2 regions of the Granulicatella elegans genome follow, and region 2 is predicted to be linked to the other one. Evidence: predicted binding sites of a transcription regulator. Region 2 holds the regulator's gene; the other holds the start of a gene.
The links. The regulator HrcA, encoded in region 2, represses chaperone genes, less so after heat shock. The targets are predictions, from matches to a motif close to TTAGCACTCNNNNNNNNNGAGTGCTAA.
Positions count from the first base shown of each region.

Region 1: a site for HrcA is predicted at 8,286-8,312, ahead of LK443_RS05095 (co-chaperone GroES). Genes of this name have one in related genera too.

Region 1 covers NZ_CP085953.1:1,000,088-1,009,736, forward strand. Annotated here, with positions in the region: gene LK443_RS05055 (heavy metal translocating P-type ATPase) at 1-1,409, shown strand, start outside; gene rpmB (50S ribosomal protein L28) at 1,456-1,644, opposite strand; gene LK443_RS05065 (Asp23/Gls24 family envelope stress response protein) at 1,908-2,270, shown strand; gene LK443_RS05070 (DAK2 domain-containing protein) at 2,305-3,984, shown strand; gene recG (ATP-dependent DNA helicase RecG) at 4,352-6,403, shown strand; gene plsX (phosphate acyltransferase PlsX) at 6,396-7,397, shown strand; gene LK443_RS05085 (hypothetical protein) at 7,536-7,730, opposite strand; gene LK443_RS05090 (hypothetical protein) at 7,892-8,173, opposite strand; gene LK443_RS05095 (co-chaperone GroES) at 8,333-8,602, shown strand; gene groL (chaperonin GroEL) at 8,622-9,649, shown strand, end outside.
Region 2 covers NZ_CP085953.1:1,569,374-1,579,022, reverse strand. Annotated here, with positions in the region: gene LK443_RS07825 (DegV family protein) at 1-689, opposite strand, end outside; gene truB (tRNA pseudouridine(55) synthase TruB) at 872-1,774, shown strand; gene ribF (riboflavin biosynthesis protein RibF) at 1,790-2,731, shown strand; gene LK443_RS07810 (GNAT family N-acetyltransferase) at 2,743-3,174, shown strand; gene purB (adenylosuccinate lyase) at 3,186-4,481, shown strand; gene efp (elongation factor P) at 4,543-5,106, shown strand; gene LK443_RS09390 (hypothetical protein) at 5,220-5,345, shown strand; gene hrcA (heat-inducible transcriptional repressor HrcA) at 5,537-6,577, shown strand; gene grpE (nucleotide exchange factor GrpE) at 6,592-7,155, shown strand; gene dnaK (molecular chaperone DnaK) at 7,195-9,027, shown strand; gene dnaJ (molecular chaperone DnaJ) at 9,107-9,649, shown strand, end outside.

The DNA.
Region 1 (9,649 bases), 570 kb from region 2:
TTGTTGCTACTGAAGGACAAGAGATTTATTTTGATGGAACAGTTGTATCTGGTCGTGGATTTTTAAATGAAAGTTCATTAACCGGAGAAGCCTTCCCAGTATCTAAAAAAATTGGAGATACTGTTTTTGCTAATACGGTGGTAGAACAAGGTGAATTATTAGTAAAAGTTACGAATGCTGAACAAAATTCACGTTTACAACAAATTGTTCAATTAATGAAAACAAGTGAATTACATCAATCGAAACAACAAAAACAATTATTAGAAAAAGCAGATGGCTTGGTGAAATATAATTTCATTGGAATGGCAGTGACATATTTATTAACTAGATCCGTTCAAAAAGCATTAACGTTCTTATTAGTGGATTATTCATGTGCCTTAAAATTATCTTCCCCTGTGACTTACCTAACAGCTATTAAAGTAGCTTCTACAAGGGGAATCGTTGTAAAAGGTTCTAGTTCACTAGATGAATATCCAATGATCGACACCTATGTGTTTGATAAGACTGGAACTTTAACAACAGGAGTTCCAAAAATTCAAAAGATTTTACCTTATCGTGGCTATTCAGAGGAAGAAGTATTACGAATTGCAGCCTGTTTAGAAGAGCATATTTATCATCCAATTGCCAGTGCCGTTGTTCAAAAAGCAGAAGATGATGGAGTAGAACATGAAGAAATGCATGGTAAATTAACACATGTTGCTTCCAAAGGAATTTTATCTTCGATTGATGGTGAAAAAGTTGTTATTGGAAGTTTAGAATTGTTGAAAGAACATCAAGTAGAAATTTCTGAAGAACAAACTAAGATTATAGAAGAGTATATTCAATGGTATCATCTATTGTATTTAGGATATAAAGGAAAATTAATTGCGATTTTCTTAATTGATACACCATTGCGTCCGGAAACGATTGAAGTTCTGCAATCGTTAAAAGAACGAGGAAAGAATATTATTTTATTAACCGGGGACACGAAGAAACGAACAGAATCCATTTGTTCGCTTATTCAATTTGACGAAGTATATACTGAAGTGAAACCAGAACAGAAACACCAAGTGATTCAAGATTTACAAGATAAAGGACACCGTGTCTTTATGATTGGCGACGGTTTAAATGATTCAGCCGCTTTATCTAAAGCAAATGTTGGGGTAGTAATGGCAAGTTCATCCGATATTGCAAAACAGGCTAGTGATGTTGTATTTTTAGAAGAAACTTTATCTGGAATTCTTGTTTTAGATGATATTTCTGCACAATTGCAAAAACAATTAGGAAGAAACTTGAATACGACTGTATGGGTGAATACTTCTCTAATGGGATTAGGATTGTTTAATTTATTAACTCCTAGTACATTAGCTGTGTTCCATAATTTGACAACAACTGTCATTATTGGAAAGAGTTTTACTTATATTAAATAGTAAAAGAAAAAGACTGGACAATATCCAGTCTTTTTATTTGTGTCAATTAAACGCGTTCTACTTTACCTGATTTTAATGCACGAGTTGAAACCCATACTTTTTTAGGCTTTCCATCGATTAAAACGCGAACTTTTTGTAAGTTTGGTTTCCAAGTACGACGGTTAGCGTTCATAGCGTGAGAACGATTGTTACCTGTTTCAGAACGACGTCCAGTGAAATAACATACTTTAGCCATGGTCATTCTCCTCCTTTAATTTAAATCATTAATCAGCTGATATAATTTTAAAACTAAATCATATACTTAAATAATTTATCATAGTTGACGATAGAATGCAAGCTAGAGTCCAAGATAAAGTATAAATTTTTGTTAAATTGATTTTGGAGCGCATTTTCACACATAAAAGGTTAGGTAAAATCAATCTTTTATGATAAAATAATAGAGAATCATCGAACAGTCTGTAAAAAATAGATTGTACGAATTTTAAGGAGGTTACAAAAATGACAGTCAAAATTCAAACAGAACAAGGGTTAATTGAATTAAGCAATGAAGTTATTGCAACTGTAGTTGGCGGTGCAGCAACAGATAACTATGGAGTTGTTGGAATGGCCAGCCGTAATCATATTCGTGATAATTTAAATGAAATTTTGAAAAAAGAAAATTATTCTCGTGGTGTAGTCATTCGTCAAGAAGAAGAAGGCGTAGCTGTTGATGTATACATTATCGTAGGTTACGGAACTAAAATTTCTGCAATTTGTCGCAATGTTCAAGAACAAGTGAAATATAATTTAGAAACGATGTTAGGATTTTCTGCGAACACTGTTAATGTTTATGTTCAAGGAGTAAAAATCATTGAAGCGTAAGCTTTGATGGTGTGTCAGGAGGATATAAGAATCAATGGTAACAAAAAATATTATTACGGCTCAAGATTTTCGAGCAATGGTAGAAATTGGTGAAGCACGTTTAAGTGAAAATGCTGAATTTGTCAATTCATTGAATGTATTTCCGGTTCCAGATGGAGATACAGGTACAAATATGAGCCTTTCATTTAAGTCAGGCGCAGAGCGTGTGGCAAATTCTTCTGCTCAAACAGTAGGAGAGTTAGCACAAGACTTAGCAAAAGGTTTATTAATGGGTGCTCGTGGAAATTCAGGAGTTATTTTATCGCAATTATTCCGTGGTTTTTCAAAAGCAGTTGAAGGAAAAGATGAATTAACAGGAGAAGATTTAGCAGAAGCATTTACAAAAGGGGTTGAAACAGCTTATAAAGCCGTTATGAAACCTGTTGAAGGAACAATCTTAACAGTTGCCCGTGAATCTGCTAAAAGAGGTGTTCGTAAATTAGAACGTTCGAATGATATTATTGAAGTGATGGGTTCTGTATTACGTGGTGCTCAAAAATCATTAGATAAAACTCCAGATTTATTACCTGTATTAAAAGAAGTTGGTGTAGTTGACTCAGGTGGTCAAGGTTTAGTATTTATTTATAACGGATTTTATGAAGCTTTAACAGGGGAAGCTACTCCAGTTCAAGCATTATCAACGAATAAAATTGATTTAAGTTCAGTTGCCCATCATGAAAGTGGCATTGATTATGAACATGCTTCTACAGCTGATATTCAATTCGGTTATTGTACTGAAATTATGGTACGTATCGGTGAAGGGGAAACAGTTGTCGATACATTCGACTATGATACATTCCGTAATTACTTAAATGAATTAGGGGATTCTCTATTAGTTGTAGCGGATGATGAAATTATTAAAGTTCACGTTCATACAGAGCGTCCTGGTGAAGTCATGAATTATGGTCAACGCTTTGGTTCATTAATGAAAGTAAAAGTTGACAATATGCGTATGCAACATGAGGAAGTTTTAAAAACAGACTATACTGATAAAGTAAAAGCAGCTGCTCCAAAAGCTGAGTATGGAATTGTTGCTGTAGCTGCAGGTGAAGGAATTCATGAATTATTCAAGAGCATGGGTGTGACAACGATTATTAATGGTGGTCAAACAATGAACCCAAGTACAGAAGATATTTTAGCAGCAGTAAAAGAAGCTCATGCTGAAAAAGTTATTGTTTTACCAAATAATAAAAATATTTTAATGGCTGCAAACCAAGCTGCTGAAGTAAGTGAAGATGCAGAAGTAGTAGTTGTAGCAAGTAGAACAATTTCTGAAGGCTTGTCTTCATTATTAGCGTTTAATCCACAAGCTAGTCTTGAAGAAAATCAAAAAGCAATGACAGATCAATTGTCATTAGTGACAAGCGGTCAAATTACAAATGCCGTGCGTGATACTTCAATCGATGGAGTAGATATTAAAGAACAGGACTTCATGGGTATTGTAAATGGTAAAATTTTAATTAATGTACCAGATCGTAAACAAGCGACAATTGATACAATTGCGAAAATGGTGAATGATGAATCTGAAATTTTAACCATTTTAGTTGGGGAAGATGTAGAAGTATCTGAAGCAGAAGAAATTGTTTCTTATGTTGAAGAACATTTCCCAGATATTGAAGTAGAATTACATGAAGGTTTACAACCTGTATATGCATATTTATTAGCAGTAGAATAGAATATTAGAAAGACTGGATGGAAAACGTCCAGTCTTTTTTTGATGATAGAAACAGTAGTAGCAATAGCCAGTAGTCTCGCTTGCGAGGCTACTGGCTATTGCTACTATGAAATTTCTGTAATTCTAAACGAAAGAATCGTAAAAATAGACAAGAAAATTTATAGTAGCATTAGTAATATGAACCATTTCGGTTCATATTACAGGAAACTTTGAGACCCTAGGCTCAAAGTTTAGGCATGAAACCGAAGGTTTGCTGCCGTCCTTTTGCTACAATAAAATTTCTTGTCTATTTTCCTTTTAACAACAGTTGACAGTATGTCTTTTCCTATCTAAACTATAAAAGAATAGAATGTTTGGAGGTGAAGAAATGGATAAAACAATATTTCAATCAGTAAGATTTTTATCGGGTGTAGGACCTAAACGAATGGGACCATTACATGACTTAGGCATTGATACCATTTATGACTTATTAACACATTTTCCATTTCGATACGAAGACCTTCAAGTAAGAGATGTTTCAACTATTATGGATCAAGAAAAAGTGACATTAGCAGGAATTATTGTAACAGAACCAGTTGTTCATTATTATGGATTTAAGAAAAACCGAATTTCCTGTCGAATGGCGATTGGAGAACAAGTCATCCAAGTGTCCTTTTTTAACCAACCCTATTTAAAAAATAAATTAATCCAACATCAAGAATGTATTATTTTTGGGAAATGGGATGCCAAACGCTCCACTTTAATGGGGATGAAAATCATTTCAACTAAAGAAGATATGGGGAAAACGTCCAATTTTGAAGCGGTATACCGAACAAATAAATCCATTCGACAAAGTACATTGTTGAAATTGATTCAAACAGCTTTACCGTTGTATAAAGAAAATATTCCAAATCCATTACCTGCTTCCATTCAGAAAAAAAGACAATTATTATCACATCCAGAAGCTGTGGAAGGGATGCATTTTCCAAAAGATGAACGTCATTCAAAACAATCTAGACAGCAATTAGTATATCAAGAATTATTTTGTTACCAGTTAAAACTACAAAGCTTAAAAAAGAAGAGACATCATTCAAAACAAGGACAAAGTATTTTATATGAAAATACTGCATTAAAGGCATTTATTCAAACTTTACCTTTTACACTAACTGAAGGACAAAAGAAAGTTGTCAATGAAATTTGCTATGACTTAAGAGCTCCGTATGAAATGAGTCGATTATTACAAGGAGACGTAGGAAGCGGGAAAACGGTTGTTGGCACAATTGCAATGGTAGCGACTGCTTTAACAGGAAAACAGGCTTGCTTAATGGTTCCAACAGAATTATTAGCAGACCAACATTATGAAACTATTTGTACCTTAACAAAAGAGACAGAAATAAAAGTTGGAAAACTTACTGGAACAACAACTTTAAAAGAAAGACGGCAGTTATTAGAGCAATTAGAAAATGGAGAACTTCAACTGTTAGTGGGGACGCATGCCTTATTCCAGGAAGATGTCATTTATCACGATTTAGCTTTTATTGTTATTGATGAACAGCATCGTTTTGGAGTGAAGCAAAGAGCACAATTAGCTCAAAAAGGAATAGGAGTAAATGTGTTGCAAATGACAGCAACTCCAATTCCAAGAACACTAGCCATTACGACTTTTGGAGAAATGGATACATCCATCTTAAAAGAAGCTCCTAAAGGACGACAACCGATTCAAACATTTTGGGTCAAAGAACAAGAGTTGGAAAAAGTCTACGATTATGTTGAAAAACAAGTTCAAGCTGGCAGACAAGCTTATGTCATCTCTCCTTTAATTGAAGAAAGTGAAAATTTAGATGTTCAAAATGCTACTGAAATTTATGAAATGATTTCTAAACGATTTGAAAATCGTTTGTCAGTAGGATTATTACATGGACGTTTAAAAAGTGATGAAAAAGAAAGTGTTATGACTGCTTTCCAAAAGAACGATGTACAAGTACTAGTTTCTACAACCGTTATTGAAGTCGGAGTTGACGTGCCAAATGCTACTGTCATGGTCATATTAGATGCAGATCGATTTGGATTAGCTCAATTACATCAGTTAAGAGGACGAGTAGGACGTGGAGAACATGCATCGACGTGTATTTTGATTGCATCACCTAAAACAGAGCAAGGAAAACAAAGAATGCAAATTATGTGTGAATCGACAGATGGATTTTATCTGAGTCAGAAAGACTTAGAATTACGTGGTTCAGGTGACGTTTTTGGATTACGACAATCAGGGATTCCAGAGTTTAAAGTGGCTGACATTGTACAAGATTATGATATACTAGAACAAGCAAGAGAAGATGCTATTACATTTGTTATCGAAGAAGAAGACAGTGTAGCTTATAAAGAAATACAAGAATTTATTGAACAAACAAGTCGTGAAACGGAGGAAGTTATAAATGGTTAGAATTGCCATTGATGCGATGGGTGGAGACAATGCTCCTAAAGAAATTGTAGCAGGTGCTATTCAAGCTGCAAAAGAATATCCAGAAAATGAATTTCAATTATATGGAGATCAAGAAAGTATTCAAGCGGTGATGACAGAAACACTGCCGAATATTAGAATTATTCATTGTAGTGAAAAAGTAACGAGTGAAGATGAACCTGTTAAGGCTGTTCGTCGTAAAAAAGATGCTTCTATGGTAGTTGCAGCTCAAGCCGTGAAAGATGGCGAAGCAGATGCTCTATTTTCAGCAGGAAATACTGGTGGATTATTAGCAAGTGGTTTATTAATTGTTGGTCGTATTAAAGGAATTGATCGTCCAGGTTTAATGCCAGTTTTACCCGTTGTTGGAAAGGAAAATCGTCAATTTATTTTAATGGATGTTGGTGCAAATGCTCAATGTAAAGTACAAAATTTAGAACAATTTGCAGTCTTAGGTTCTTATTATGCAAAATATGTATTAAATATTGAAAATCCAACAGTTGGTTTATTAAATAATGGTACTGAAGAAGGGAAAGGGAATGATTTAGTCAAAAGTGTTTATCCACTTCTTCAAGAAAATTCATCGATTCATTTTGTTGGAAATGTTGAAGCAAGAGAAATTTTAAATGGAATTGCAGATGTTGTTGTAACAGATGGTTTTACAGGGAATGCTGTTTTAAAAACGATTGAAGGTACTGCTTTAACAATGATGAGTTTATTGAAGGAGAATATTTTAAGTCAGGGTATTACAGGTAAACTGGGGGCTTTATTATTAAAGGATACTTTCCGTTCATTGAAAAATACTTTGGATTATTCGCAATTTGGTGGGGCTGTTTTATTTGGATTGAAAGCTCCTGTAGTGAAGGCGCATGGTTCTTCTAGTGCAAGTAGTGTTTATTTTGCGATGAAGCAAATTGATACGATTGTTCGAAGTGGCGTGGTGAAAGATTTGTTCGATTATTTTGAGGAGAACTAGAGATAGACTTTGCTATATAGGAATAGACGACGCCAGCAAACAGCTTTGTTGTTTCATGCCTTATCTACTATGCAAAGTTTTTCCTAAGTAATATAAAAAGTGACGTGCTATTGATGCAGACGTCACTTTTTTTGTTGATTATTTAAAAATTATTGGAGATGTTAATAGAATTGAAATAATCCATAACAATGCAAAAGTCCATAAACAAAAATGAATAATAGACTGATACGATTTTTTCTTTTGTGGAACATACCCTTTTTTCTTTGAACGTAAACTATACAGGAAAAAGTCAAAATTTCCAGATTGAATGACTAATAGAGTTAAGCCAATCATTAAAAAAGGGAAACTTAGTAGTGTTAAAGAATTTCCAATATAAACAAAATCTAACATAGATTTATTCGTTAAGCTTGCGTAAAGCATAACAAGAATGATAAGGATACAAGTAGTTTCTAGTGAATAGATTAAGAGTTTTTTATTCAAGTTGGTAACCTCTCTTATTCTTTTGATGAGTTATCATCATCATCATCTTCTAATTCATAAAGATGGGCACTTTTTTCTAATAAATTTACTGTTTCATTAATAAATTTTCTCATAGCAAGATAAGATTGTACCATTCGAATTGCATTTGAAATACTAAATGTGGCAAAAACACAACAAAAGATGGTTGCAAATTCCCAACCACGAATGGGAAGAAGTAGTACTGCTAAAAAAATAAAGAAACTAGCAATTAAAATTTCTAAAATACAATGTACAAAAAACTGTCGTTTGCTAATCATAAAAAAGTCCTCCCCATCATTATTCCTTAAAAAAATCTTACAAGATTGCAGCATATTTTTCAAGTGATTTTTCTTGATTTTTTTTGACCAAATGAGTACTATAGTAATGTGGTTAGCACTTGAGTGCAAAGAGTGCTAAAAAATTAAGGAGGAATGAATATGTTAAAACCGTTAAAAGATCGTGTTGTTATTCAAATGGTAGAACAAGAAGAAAAAACAGCGGGAGGATTATTTTTACCAACTGCTGCACAAGAAAAATTACAATTTGCGACAGTATTAGCTGTGAGTGAATTTACAGAAGAAAAAGATCGTCAAGTTCAAGTAGGAGACCGTGTTGTCTTTGAAAAATATACAGGAACTGAAGTGAAATTAGATGGTCAAGAATATATTATTGTAAAAGAACAAGATATTATTGCAATTGTACAATAAGAAAGCGAGGAACTGAAAAATGGTAAAAGATATTAAGTTTTCGGAAGATGCAAGAGCATCGATGCTACGTGGAGTAGATATTTTAGCAAATACAGTAAAAGTAACTTTAGGGCCTAAAGGTCGTAATGTTGTATTAGAAAAAGCATTTGGTTCTCCATTAATCACAAATGATGGGGTAACAATTGCAAAAGAAATTGAATTAGAAGATCATTTTGAAAATATGGGTGCAAAATTAGTCGCAGAAGTAGCATCTAAAACAAATGATATTGCCGGAGATGGAACAACAACTGCAACAGTTTTAACGCAAGCAATCGTTCGTGAAGGTTTAAAAAATGTAACTGCAGGGGCAAATCCAGTAGGCATTCGTCGTGGAATTGAATTAGCGACACGTGCTGCTGTAGAAGAATTACACAAAATTTCTCGTCCTGTAGAATCAAAAGAAGCAATTGCGCAAGTAGCGGCTATTTCTTCAGGATCTCAAGAAGTCGGTAGTTTAATTGCAGAAGCAATGGAAAAAGTAGGCAACGATGGTGTTATTACAATTGAAGAATCAAAAGGTATTGAAACGGAATTAGATGTTGTAGAAGGAATGCAATTTGATCGTGGTTACTTATCTCAATATATGGTAACAGATAATGATAAAATGGTGGCTCATCTAGACAATCCATTTATTTTAATTACAGATAAAAAAGTTTCTAATATTCAAGAAATTATTCCATTATTAGAACAAATCGTTCAACAAGGTCGTGCATTATTAATTATTGCGGACGATGTAGATGGAGAAGCATTGCCAACATTAGTTTTAAATAAATTACGTGGAACATTTAATGTAGTTGCTGTTAAAGCTCCAGGATTTGGTGACCGCCGTAAAGCGATGTTAGAAGATATTGCTGTATTAACAGGAGCTCAAGTTATTACAGAAGATTTAGGCTTAGAATTAAAAGATGCTACATTAGCACAATTAGGTACAGCTGGAAAAGTAGTTGTTTCTAAAGATAATACAACAATTGTTGAAGGTGCAGGTTCAAAAGAATTAATTGCGAATCG
Region 2 (9,649 bases):
CCAATTTCTTGGATACCATTAGGGCAAGCTTTCATTTCCTCAAAAACTTCATCATATTTCTTCTGAAGAGACTTTAAACCTCTCCCTTTTTGAACAATCTCAATTTTACCATTAATTACTTCTAAAAATAGTTTGATGTTTAATAAATTAGAGAAAGCTCCCATGACACGACTAATACGACCACCTTTAATTAAATTATCTAGGTTTAAAACGGTTAAATATAATTTTGTACGTTGACGAGTACTTTCAATAACTTCTAAAATTTCTTCAACACTTTTGCCTTCTTTGGCAGCTTTCGCAGCTTCACGAACAATGATTCCCATTGAACGAGAAGTGAAGTCTGAATCAACAACCGTTACAGTTGATTCCGTAAGATCTGCTGCTTGTCTTGCAGCATTAACAGTTCCACTAATCGAATTCATTAAGTGAATAGAAATAATTTCAGAACCGTCTTTTCCTAATTTGTCATACAGTTCTACAAAACGACCAATGGAAGGTTGAGCAGTCATTGGTAATTCAGAACTTGCAATCATTTTATTTTTGAATTCTTCTTTTGTAATAGTTTCACCGTCTAAATAATGTTCTTCTTGAATGGTAATATTTAATGGAACTACATGGATATTGAAATCTTGGATTTCTTGTTCGGTTAAATCAGCAGTTGAATCTGTCACTATGATTATACGAGACATGTTGTCACTCCTTTTAACTTAATATATTTCTATCATAGCATATTTTTTACAAAACACCTAGCATAATATTTTTTACTAAGATAAGAGATGCGTTCCAGCATAGGATTTGTTTTTTTTTAAGAAAATCTATGATAAAATATGATAAGTTATTAAGTAAAATTTATGGAAAAAGGAAGAAAACAATGGACGGAATTTTACCATTATGGAAAGAAAAAGGGATGACTTCATTCGACTGTGTCTTTAAAGTGAGACGCTTATTACAAACGAAAAAAGTAGGTCATTCAGGTACTTTAGATCCAGAAGTAGATGGTGTTTTGCCAATTTGTGTTGGAAAAGCAACAAAAGTGGTAGAGTATTTATTAGAATCTAATAAAGTCTATCAAGGAGAGATTTGTTTAGGGATTGCTACTGCAACAGAAGATGCTCATGGAGAAATTGTGAAACAAGAAGCGATAATGACTCCATTTACCATTAATCAAATTGATGCTATGATGGAAACTTTTCAAGGAGAAATTACTCAAATTCCTCCAATGTATTCTGCTGTGAAAGTTAATGGTAAAAGACTATACGAATATGCTCGAAAAGGAGAATCCGTTGAACGTCCAGAAAGAAAAGTGAATATATACGAGTTTAAACGTACTTCGACTCCTGAATATGATGAAGCGACGAAAACACAAAAATGGACCTTTGAAGTTAGCTGTAGTAAAGGGACTTATGTTCGTACATTAGCTGTTGATTTAGGAGAAAAATTAGGAGTACCTTCTCATATGTCGCAATTAACTCGTATTAAAAGTGGCCCATTTATGTCAGAACAATGTGTGACATTATCACAATTAGAGGCTTTAGTAGAACAACATCAAGCTTCATCCATCCTTCGACCTTTAGAAGAAGTATTTGAAACATATCCTAGAGTGGATGTGAGTGAAGAATTCGTTACAAAAGTGAAAAATGGAGCCATTTTAACAACAGCAGAATTACCTCAAGTGATAGAACCTTCAACTTTTTATATTGAAGGTGAATTAATAGCCTTATACGGACCTCATCCTGAGAAAAAAGGACTATTAAAACCGATTAAAATGTTTTAAAGAAAGAGAGATAACATGCAAATTATAAAAATCACCCATCCTTATCAGTCTTCTCAAATTGTTCAAGAACCGATTGTGTTAGCACTTGGATTTTTTGATGGGATTCATTTAGGGCATCAGAAAGTGATTCAACAAGCAAAGGAACAAGCTCAAGAACTAGGCGTTAAATTAGCATTAATGTCATTTGACCATCATCCTTCCATTATCGTCCAAGGAGCAGATCCAGACGAATTACAATATCTATCACCCTTTGAAAGAAAGGTAGAGTTATTAGAAGAATTTGGTGTAGATATTTTTTACGTTATTGATTTTACAAAAGAATTTGCTTCATTAAGTCCTCAAGAATTTGTTGATCAATACATAGTTGGGCTAAATGCTGTAGCAGTTGTAGCTGGATTTGATTATACTTATGGGAAAAAAGATATTGCCAATATGGAATTATTACCGACATATGCAAAAGAAAGATTCTCGATTGTAACAATCTCAGAACAACAAACTGAAGAGCAAAAGATTGGTTCAACCGCTATTCGACAATATTTAGAAACCGGTCAAATCGAAGAAGCAAATGCACTATTAGGCTATGAATATACGATGATTGGAAAAGTGGTTCATGGTTTTGGACGTGGGAGTGCCTTATTAGGATTTCCAACAGCGAATATTGATGTTTCAACGGACACTTATTTATTAAAAAAGGGAGTTTACATAGTAGAAATTCAAGTAGAAGATAAGTGGTATCCTGCGATGGCTTCGATTGGAGTGAATCCAACGTTTAATGATGTAACGAAAATTACAATTGAAGTTTATATTTTAGATTTCCAAAGAGATATTTATGAATTCTCAGTAAGAGTAAAATGGTTGCATTATTTACGAGACGAATTAAAATTCGATGGATTAGAAGCACTTATTGCACAATTAAAAGAAGATGAAGTAAATACTAAAAAATATTTTGAAAAATAATGAGGTTAAATATGTGGTACTTGAAAAATTTTGACGAATTATCGAAAAATGAAGTTATTGAAATTTATAAAGCAAGAATTCAAACCTTTATGGTTGAACAACAATTAAATTATCAAGAAATAGATGAGATTGATAAACGAGCGTGGCATTTATTCGAAACAGATGAAACTGGTAAAGTAATTGCTTATTTACGAATCTTCCAAGAAGTAGATGGAGCTCATGTTGGACGTGTCATTGTGGATGAAGCTCATCGTAAACAAGGAAAAGGAAGAGCTCTGATAGAAAGAGCGATAGAAATTTGTCAGGAATGGTATGTTGATCAGCCGATTATGATTCATGCACAAACGTATTTACAACAGTTTTACGAATCATTAGGCTTTGAAGTTTGGTCACCACCTTATCAGCTAGTTGGAATTGAACATATAGATATGATTTTAAAATAGGAGGCATTTGTATGATTACTCGTTACACAAGACCGGAAATGGCCAATATTTGGTCAGATGAAAATCGTTATCGTTGTTGGTTAGAAGTTGAGATTTTAGCTTGCGAAGCATGGGCAGAGTTAGGAGAGATTCCTAAAGAAGATGTTCAAAAAATTCGTGATAATGCTAGTTTTTCAGTGGAAAGAATTTTAGAAATTGAAGAAGAAACAAGACACGACGTTGTAGCCTTTACTCGTGCTGTGAGTGAAACGTTAGGGGAAGAACGTAAATGGGTTCATTATGGTCTAACAAGTACAGATGTTGTCGATACTGCCTATGGCTATCAATTAAAGCAAACGAATGATATTTTACGAAAAGACTTAAGACGTTTCTTAGAGATTGTCCAACAAAAAGCGCTTGAACATAAATATACTGTATGTATGGGAAGAACGCATGGGGTACATGCAGAGCCAACGACTTTTGGGTTGAAGCTTGCATTATGGTATTCAGAAATGAAACGGAATATCGAACGATTTGAACGTGCTGCTCAGGGCGTAGAAGCTGGTAAAATTAGTGGAGCCGTTGGAACTTTTGCCAATATTCCAACTTCAGTAGAAGCATATGTTTGTGAGAAGTTACAAATTCGGCCACAAGAAATTTCAACACAAATTTTATCGAGAGATTTACATGCGGACTATATTTCAACAATCGCTTTAATTGCAACGAGTATTGAAAAATTCGCTACAGAAATTCGTGGCTTGCAAAAATCAGAAACACGTGAAGTTGAAGAATTTTTCGCAAAAGGTCAAAAAGGTTCTTCTGCAATGCCTCATAAGAGAAACCCAATCGGTTCAGAAAATATGGCTGGCTTATCAAGAGTGATTCGTGGACATATGATAACAGCGTATGAAAATGTCAACTTATGGCATGAACGAGATATTTCGCATTCTTCTGCAGAACGTATCATTATTCCAGATAGCACGATTTTATTAAATTATATGTTAAATCGTTTTGGTAATATTGTAAAAAACTTAACGGTATTCCCTGATCGTATGCTTAAAAACATGGATGCAACATTTGGATTAATTTATAGCCAACGTGTTCTATTAAAATTAATTGATAAAGGATTAAGCCGTGAAAAAGCTTATGACTTAGTACAACCATGTACAGCCTTAGCGTGGGATGAACAACGTTCATTTAGAGAAATTATTGAAAACCACGAAGAAATAATGTCCCATTTAACAGCTGAAGAATTGAATGAGGCCTTTGATTATCACTATCATATTCGACAAGTTGATGAAATTTTCCACAGAGTTGGACTTGACTAGTGCATTTTTCTAAAAAATATGGTATAAACGTATAGTAAACAAAATACGAAGGAGAGTTAACATGATTAACGTAAGTGATTTAAAAGCAGGAATGACTTTCATTCTTGATGGAAAATTAATTAAAGTGTTGGAAATCAGCCACCACAAACCAGGTAAAGGAAATACTGTAATGCGTATGAAAATCCGTGACGTTCGTAATGGATCAACAGTTGATACTACAATGAGACCTGATGAAAAAGTAGAACGTGCTCACATCGATACAAAAGACGTTCAATACTTATACAGCCAAGATAATGTTGGTGTATTCATGGACTTAGAAAGCTATGAACAGTATGAAATTCCAGAAGAAACAATCGAAAACGAATTGAAATACATTTTGGAAAACATGGAAGTTAAAATCCAATTCTACGGAACAGAAGTAATTGGGGTTTCATTACCTTCAACAGTTGTATTACAAGTAACTGAAACTCAACCATCAATTAAAGGTGCTACTGTTACAGGTTCTGGTAAACCAGCAACAATGGAAACAGGATTAGTCGTAAACGTTCCAGACTTCATCGAAGCTGGCGAGTACTTAGAAGTAAACACTTCAGAAGGTACATACGTACGTCGTGCAACTAAATAATGAATAAAGAGAAGAAACAGTTTGCGAGAGCAAACTGTTTTTTTGATACGCTTTTGTTTCCATTTCTACCATCCTATGTTACACTAGCAAAAAGTGAACAAGAGGTGATAGAGATGAAAATTGCAGTAAAGGGTGGAACGCTTGTTGATTCAAGATTAGGATATGTAGTAGAAAATAAGTTTTTTATCAATGAGACAGCTTTAGCTGGCTTCTTGCGACCTTGCTACTACATCTATTAGTCAAAATTTTTAATATTTTTAGGTTATGTAAAGGAGAAATCCCGATACATAGCCTTTTTTCTATAACAAAAATATTTTTAAAATCAGACTAAAGACCGAGTGTTTTATTATTGACTTACTTTGACCAATATGATAAATTATACATGTGGTTAGCACTCGTCTTAGTCAAGTGCTAAAGAGAGGTGACCAAAATGTTAACCGATAGACAATTGCTAATCTTACAATCGATTATTCAACTATATACGGAAACATTAGAACCAGTTGGATCAAAAAAGTTGATGCAGCATACGGGTTTAGCAGTAAGTTCTGCAACCATTCGAAATGAAATGATGAAGCTAGAAGAGATGGGATACCTTGAAAAAAATCATTCCTCTTCAGGACGAGTTCCATCGAATCAAGGGTATCGATATTATTTAGATAATATTTTACCTGTTCAGAACAGTCCTGTTTCATTAAGCATTCGAAATCAAATCCGTGAAACTTTCCAGCAATCGACCATGGAAATTCAAGATGTCTTTAAAGTTTCGGCAGATATATTGTCGACGCTGACGAATTACACAACGATTTCCATCGGACCCGCAGTAAGGAGTGCTACATTATCTGGATTTCGACTCGTTCGACTAGGGTTAAACCAAGTAATGGCAATTTTAGTCATGAGCAATGGTTTAGTTGAAAATAAAGTGTACTCGATTCCAAGTGCGATTGATGATTCCGACTTAGATAAAGTCGTTCGAATGATCAATGAGGAATTGATTGGCTTGCCACTAGAAACTGTTCTCCAACGTTTGAAGACTGATTTACCAGCTTTAATGAATCGATATATGAATTCTCAAATTCAAATTGTCAAAGTGATTCAAGATATGATGAACCAATTTGAACAAGATAGACTCCATGTTGCAGGAAGAAGATATTTATTAAATTACTTCGACTCACATGCCGATGTCCATCATTTAAAAGAAATTTATCGATTAATGGATGACCAATCAAAGATGCACGAATTAGTGATGCCTTCTAACCGAGATATCCAAATTCGTTTAGGATCTGAGATGAACGACCCATTATTAGGAGAATTTAGTATTATTACAGCAAGCTATGAAACTCCAAAACACGATAAAGGAATCATCGCTTTATTAGGACCTAAAAATATGCCGTATTCGAATGTTCTATCAATTGTCAAAGGATTACAAGAAGAGCTCACAACAACAATGGAGCAATATTATAGAAACTTATAAAAGGAGATGGAAGCTTGGAAACAAATGAAGAAAAAGACGTTCAACAAACTCAAGAAGTAGAAGAAGAGAAATCTCCTGAAGTAGAAGAGTTTGAAGAAACTGTCGAAGAAACCGAAGAAGTTGAACTTTCTGTTGAAGAAAAATTACAACAAGAAATTTCTCAATTAAATGACCAAGTATATCGCTTATCTGCAGAAATTGCGAATATTCAAAAGCGAAATGCAAAAGAGCGACAAGATGCAGCAAAGTATCGTAGTCAATCTTTAGCACAAAACTTATTGAATGTGATTGATAATCTAGAAAGAGCGATTGCTTCACCTAGTGAATCAGAAGAAGCGAAAAATCTGAAAAAAGGAGTCGAAATGGTATATGAAGGTTTCTTATATGCCCTAAAAGAAGAAGGCATTGAAGAAATCGAAGCATTAAATCAACCATTTGACCCAAATAAACATCACGCTGTTCAAGCTGTTCCAGCTGAAGAAGGACAAGAAAGTGATGTCGTTGTTCAAGTGTTTCAAAAAGGCTATGTATTGAAAGATCGTGTATTAAGACCAGCGATGGTTATCGTCTCTCAATAAGCCAAGTAAAAAATTATAAATTATAGGAGTGTAACAATTATGAGTAAAATTATTGGTATTGACTTAGGAACTACAAACTCAGCAGTTGCTGTATTAGAAGGAAATGAAGCTAAAATTATTCCAAATCCAGAAGGAAATCGTACAACACCATCAGTTGTAGCGTTCAAAAATGGTGAAATTCAAGTAGGGGAAGTTGCAAAACGTCAAGCTGTAACAAATTTAAATACAATTTCCTCTATTAAACGTTATATGGGAGATGCTTCTCATAAAGTTGAAATCGAAGGAAAACAATATACACCACAAGAAATTTCAGCAATGATCTTACAATACTTAAAAGGCTATGCTGAAGAATATTTAGGAGAAAAAGTTGAAAAAGCAGTTATTACTGTACCAGCTTACTTCAATGATGCTCAACGTCAAGCCACTAAAGATGCAGGACGTATCGCTGGTTTAGAAGTAGAACGTATCGTTAACGAACCAACTGCAGCAGCTTTAGCATATGGTTTAGATAAAGTAGACCACGAAGAAAAAATCTTAGTATTTGACCTTGGTGGTGGTACATTTGACGTATCTATCTTAGAATTAGGAGACGGCGTATTCGACGTATTATCAACAGCAGGAGACAACCACTTAGGTGGAGATGATTTCGATAATAAAATTATTGAATTCTTAGTTGCTGAATTTAAACGTGATAATGGAATTGATTTATCACAAGATAAAATGGCAATGCAACGTTTGAAAGATGCAGCTGAAAAAGCTAAAAAAGATTTATCAGGTGTTACTTCAACACAAATCAGCTTACCATTCATCACTGCTGGTGAAGCTGGACCATTACACTTAGAAGTAACATTAACACGTGCTAAATTTGACCAATTAACATTAGATTTAGTAGAACGTACAAAAGAACCAGTTCGTCGTGCATTAAGCGATGCTGGATTATCAGCAAGTGAAATCGACCAAGTAATCTTAGTTGGTGGATCAACTCGTATTCCAGCAGTTGTAGAAGCTGTTCGTAAAGAAACTGGTAAAGAACCAAACAAATCAGTAAATCCTGACGAAGTAGTAGCTATGGGTGCTGCAATCCAAGGTGGAGTTATCTCAGGTGATGTGAAAGATATCGTATTATTAGACGTAACTCCATTATCATTAGGAATTGAAACAATGGGTGGTGTATTTACTAAATTAATCGATCGTAATACAACAATTCCAACAAGCAAATCACAAGTGTTCTCAACAGCAGCAGATAACCAACCAGCAGTAGATGTTCACGTATTACAAGGGGAACGTCCAATGGCGGCAGACAATAAAACTTTAGGTCGCTTCCAATTAACAGATATCCCAGCTGCACCTCGTGGTGTGCCACAAATCGAAGTAACATTTGATATTGATAAAAACGGTATTGTAAATGTTCGTGCAAAAGACTTAGGTACTGGAAAAGAACAAACAATCACAATTAAATCTTCATCAGGTTTATCAGACGAAGAAATCGAACGCATGGTAAAAGATGCTGAAGCTAATGCTGAAGCAGATAAAAAACGTAAAGAAGAAGTAGATTTACGTAATGAAGTGGATCAATTAATCTTCACTGTAGATAAAACATTGAAAGACTTAGAAGGCAAAGTAGATGCTGAAGATGTTAAGAAAGCTGAAACAGCTCGTGATGAATTAAAAGCAGCTGTAGAAGCAAATGACTTAGAAGCAATGAAAGCTAAACGTGACGCTTTAAATGAAGTTGTTCAAAACTTATCAGTAAAATTATATGAACAAGCAGCAGCAGCTAGCCAAGCAGCTCAAGGAGCAGGTGCTGAACAAGCAAGCTCTCAATCACAAGATGGCGTAGTAGATGCTGACTTTGAAGAAGTAAAAGACTAATATAGCAATATAGAGCAAATAAGAGTGGGAGAAATTCTTCCACTCGCTCTTTTGTAGAATGATATGATAAGGAGGGATGATGGTGGCAAAACGTGATTTATATGAAGTACTCGGAGTCTCCAAAGATGCCTCTGATGCAGATATAAAACGAGCTTATCGTAAATTATCCAAACAATACCATCCAGATATTAATAAAGAAGCTGGAGCGGAAGAAAAATTTAAAGAAATAGCAGAAGCTTATGAAATTTTAAGTGATAGTCAAAAACGTGCTGCGTATGATCAATATGGGCATGCTTCCTATGATCCAAACTCTGGATTTTCTGGTGGAGGTTTTGGAGGCTTTGGTGGATTCGGAGGTCAAGGATTCTCTGGAAGTTACACAGGTGGATTCGAAGATATTTTCGATACTTTCTTTGGTGGCGGCGGTGCTCGTCGTGGAAATCGTGCCAATATGCCACGTCAAGGCGCAGATTTACAATATGTCATGGACTTAACATTTGAAGAAGCGATTTTTGGTAAGGAAGAAGTGATCCATTACCATCGTAATGCAGAATGTGAAACTTGTCATGGTTCGGGTGCAAAACCTGGTACAGATCCAGTAACTTGTTCGAAATGTCATGGC